One region of the Streptomyces sp. NPDC046859 genome, then DNA from elsewhere that is predicted to be linked to it. Evidence: riboswitches for the same ligand, from Rfam matches in the RefSeq annotation. Region 1 holds a riboswitch; the other holds the start of a gene.
What was found. Region 1 has a riboswitch for S-adenosylmethionine ahead of thrC (threonine synthase). Riboswitches for the same ligand answer to the same signal wherever they lie in the genome.

Region 1 (2,196 bases):
GAAACGCTCAAACGTGCGGTTCGGCTCAGTGGGGGCTCACGTACGCGCTGTATACGGCCGGGGTGCGGCGTTCACGCGACCCTGCGCGCCGCGTACTCCGCGATCTCCACCATGGGCGGCCGCTCCTCGGTGTCCACCGAGTACGTCCGTGGCTCGAAACCGTCCGCGCCGCGCTCGAACTGGGTCAGCGCCGGGCGCACCAGATGCCCGCGCGCCAGCCGCAGCTGGGCGGTGCGGTAGATCGCGGCGGACATGCGCCCCAGCGCCTGCCCGTCCTGGTGCCGGTGCTTGCGCACACCGACGTCCACCTGCGCGAGGGCGTCCAGACCCACCAGGTGCAGGGCGTCCACCAGCATGCCCAGCTCGACGCCGTAGCCGACGGGGAAGGGCAGCTGCTCCAGCAGGGCGCGGCGGGCCGCGTACTCGCCACCGAGGGGCTGTACGAATCCGGCCAGCTGCGGCCAGTGCATGTTCAGCAGCGGGCGGGCCATCAGCTCGGTGACCCGGCCGCCCTGCCCGGACGCGCCGCCGAGCGGGCGGTCGTACATCGCCTTGACCAGGTCGACGCCGGGGTCGGTGAGCAGCGGGCCGACGATGCCGACGACGAAGTCCGAGGAGAACTCGCGCAGGTCGGCGTCGACGAAGCAGACGACGTCCCCGCCCGTCACCAGCAGCGAGCGCCACAGCACCTCGCCCTTGCCGGGCACGGCGGGGATACGGGGCAGGATGTCGTCGCGGTGGACGACCCGCGCGCCGGCCGCCGCCGCGACCTCGGCGGTGCGGTCGGTGGACCCGGAGTCGACGACGACGATCTCGTCGACCAGCGGCACCTGGTGCACGAGGTCGTGGGCGATGATCGAGACGATGTCGCCGACCGTCTCCTCCTCGTTCAGGGCGGGCAGGACGACCGAGACCGACTGCCCCGAGCGTTGCTTGGCGGCCAGCACGTGGTGCAGCGGACGGTCGGCCAGGGACCAGGAGCGGCTGATCAGCCAGCGCTCGACTTCTTCCAGCACGGTCGGCGGCTCCTCACTGTCGAACGACGTCGGTGATCCATCTCGCGGTTCGGACGGCTCCCTCAACTGTCCTGGCCTTCGGTTACAGTCTTGAACAACGCGAGTGACCATCGCATGTCAGGGGTCGCTCGCCGTTCACAACCGCATGACAACCGCATACCGCTCATCCAGAGGGGCAGAGGGACACGGCCCGATGAAGCCCCGGCAACCCTCCAGTCGGTTCTCGTAGATCAGCGTCGATCGTCACCGTTGATCGTCTCCGCGAGGCTCCCGGCTAGGGAAGGTGCCAAATCCGTCTCACGGCGAGATGCGTCGTGAGGAAGATGAGGAGAAAGGGCCTCGCCTCACATGGCTGTGCAGACTGTTGCAAGCAGCACCGACTCCACCGTAGACCTCGGCCCCGCCGCCGCGCTGTCCTGTCGCGAGTGCGGCCACCGGGTACCGCTCGGCCCGGTCTTCGCCTGCGAGGAGTGTTTCGGCCCGCTGGAGATCGCCTACGACTTCTCGGGATACGACACCGAGAAGCTCCGTCAGCGCATCGAGGCGGGCCCCGCGAACATCTGGCGCTACGCGCCCCTGCTGCCCGTCCCGGCCGACGTGGCGGACAAGCCGAACATCAACCCCGGCTGGACCAAGCTCGTCAAGGCCGACAACCTCGCCCGGGAACTGGGCGTCACCGGCGGTCTGTACGTCAAGGACGACTCCGGCAACCCGACGCACAGCTTCAAGGACCGCGTGGTCGCGCAGGCCCTGGAGGCCGCGCGTGCCTTCGGCTTCACCACCCTGTCCTGCTCGTCGACGGGCAACCTCGCCGGCGCGGTGGGCGCCGCCGCGGCCCGCGCCGGCTTCCGCTCGTGCGTGTTCATCCCGCACGACCTGGAGCAGGGCAAGGTCGTCATGGCCGCGATCTACGGCGGCGAACTCGTCGGCATCGAGGGCAACTACGACGACGTGAACCGTTTCTGCTCCGAGCTGATCGGCGACCCCGCCGGCGAGGGCTGGGGCTTCGTGAACGTCAACCTGCGGCCGTACTACGCCGAGGGCTCCAAGACGCTCGCGTACGAGATCTGCGAGCAGCTCGGCTGGCGGCTGCCGGACCAGCTGGTCGTGCCGATCGCCTCCGGCTCCCAGCTCACCAAGATCGACAAGGGCCTCCAGGAGCTGATCAAGCTCGGTCTGG
Region 2 (2,196 bases), on a different contig from region 1:
CCCTGCTGGCCGGCCGGGATCTGAGCGCCGCCGACACCGCCTGGGCGATGGACCGGTTCATGAGCGGCGAGGCCTCCGACGCGCAGATCGCCGGGTTCATGGTCGCCCTGCGCGCCAAGGGCGAGACGGTCGAGGAGATCAACGGCCTGGTCGAGGCGATGTACGCGCACGCGCAGCCGCTGGACATCCCGGGGCCCGCCGTGGACATCGTCGGCACCGGGGGCGACCGGGCCAGGACGGTCAACATCTCCACGATGTCCGCCGTCGTGATCGCCGGGGCCGGCGCCAAGGTCGTCAAGCACGGCAACCGCGCCTCCTCCTCGGCGAGCGGCTCCTCCGACGTGCTGGAGAAGCTGGGGATCAACCTGGACCTGTCGCCCGAAGGGGTGGCCCGGGTGGTCGACGAGGCCGGGATCACCTTCTGCTTCGCCGCCAAGTTCCACCCCTCGATGCGGTTCGTCGGCGGGGTACGCCGGGACCTGGGCATCCCGACCTCGTTCAACCTGCTCGGCCCGCTGACCAACCCGGCCCGCGTCGGCGCCTCGGCCGTCGGCTGCTTCGACACCCGCATGGCGGGGCTGATCGCGGGTGTCCTCGCCGAGCGGGGCTCGTCCGCGCTGGTGTTCCGCGGCGACGACGGCCTCGACGAGCTGACGACGACGGCCACCTCACGCGTGTGGGTGGTACGCGACGGCGTGGTCCGCGAGGAGAGCTTCGACCCGCGGGACATCGGCATCGAACTGGTGCCGGTGGAGGCCCTGCGCGGCGCCGACGCCTCCTACAACGCGGAGGTCGCCCGGCGGCTGCTGGACGGGGAGACCGGGCCCGTCCGGGACGCCGTCCTGCTCAACTCGGCCGCCGCGCTGGTCGCGCTGGACCCCGCGGACGCCCCGCTCACCGAGCAGATCCGGCTCGGCATGGCGAAGGCCGCCGAGTCCATCGACTCCGGCGCGGCCAAGCGGACGCTGGAGCGCTGGGTGGCCGCCAGCAACGCCTGACGAACGAGTGCCGTCCCGCGATCCGGACACGGGTTGCGGGACGACGATCATCTCGCGTACTTTCCCGTACCAGGTCATGAGTGACAGTCATGAGGCCCCGGCCGACTGTCCGGCAACCCTCCGTCCGTGGCGGGGTGCCCCGGGTGAAGACCAGGCCGCAGGCAGCGAGGTCTGCGGCAAGCGCGGATCCCTCACGATTCCAGGGATCCTGGTCGTCGAGGAGTCCTCCGTGAGCAAGCGAATGCGATAGGGCCGCCGAGCCCCGCCTCCGCACACCCTTCTTCACCTTCACTCTTTCTCTCACGGAGTTCCGTCATGTCTGTCTCCAGCGCTGCCTCCGTCCAGGACATCTGTGCCCCGCTGCCCGTTCTGGGCGGCGATGTCACCGTCCCGCTCGTCACCGGTGGCGAGGTCACCTACGCCGCCCTCGACTACGCCGCCAGCGCCCCCGCCCTGCAGCGGGTCTGGGACGACGTGGCCGCCTACGCGCCGTACTACGGCAGCGTCCACCGGGGCGCCGGGTACCTCTCGCAGCTCTCCACCGACCTGTTCGAGAACGCCCGCCGGACCGTCGCCGAGTTCCTCGGCTGCCGCGACGACGACCAGGTCGTCTTCACCCGCTCCACCACCGACTCGCTCAACCTGCTCGCCGCCGCCCTCCCGGCCGGCTGCCACGTCTTCGTCTTCGAGACCGAGCACCACGCCTCCCTGCTGCCGTGGCGCGACGCCGGCGTCACCTTCCTCGACGCGCCCCGCACCCCCGGCGAGGCCGTGCGGACCCTGGAGCGCGCCCTGGCCGACCGCGACCCCCACGGCCCGGCCCTGGTCTGCGTCACCGGCGCCTCCAACGTCACCGGCGAGCTGTGGCCCGTACGGGAGCTGGCGGCGGCCGCGCACGCGCACGGCGCCCGGATCGTGCTGGACGCCGCGCAGCTCGCCCCGCACCACCCGGTGAGCGTCCGCGACCTGGACGTCGACTGGGTCGCCTTCTCCGGGCACAAGCTGTACGCCCCGTTCGGCTCCGGCGTCCTCGCGGGCCGCTCCGACTGGCTGCACGCGGCGGAGCCGTACCTCGCGGGCGGCGGCGCCAGCCGCACGGTGACCCGGCGCGAGGACGGGGGACTCGACGTCGAGTGGCACGACGGCGCCGCCCGCCACGAGGCCGGCTCCCCGAACGTCATCGGCGCCTACGCCGTCG

Region 2: another riboswitch for S-adenosylmethionine. It lies ahead of ABZ899_RS08330 (aminotransferase class V-fold PLP-dependent enzyme); the one in region 1 lies ahead of thrC (threonine synthase).

Annotation. Positions count from the first base shown of each region.
Region 1 is NZ_JBEYXR010000018.1:133,015-135,210, forward strand. It holds gene ABZ899_RS25510 (glucosyl-3-phosphoglycerate synthase) at 72-1,016, opposite strand; SAM riboswitch class I at 1,177-1,346, shown strand; gene thrC (threonine synthase) at 1,365-2,196, shown strand, end outside.
Region 2 is NZ_JBEYXR010000005.1:7,543-9,738, forward strand. It holds gene trpD (anthranilate phosphoribosyltransferase) at 1-998, shown strand, start outside; SAM riboswitch class IV at 1,071-1,187, shown strand; gene ABZ899_RS08330 (aminotransferase class V-fold PLP-dependent enzyme) at 1,314-2,196, shown strand, end outside.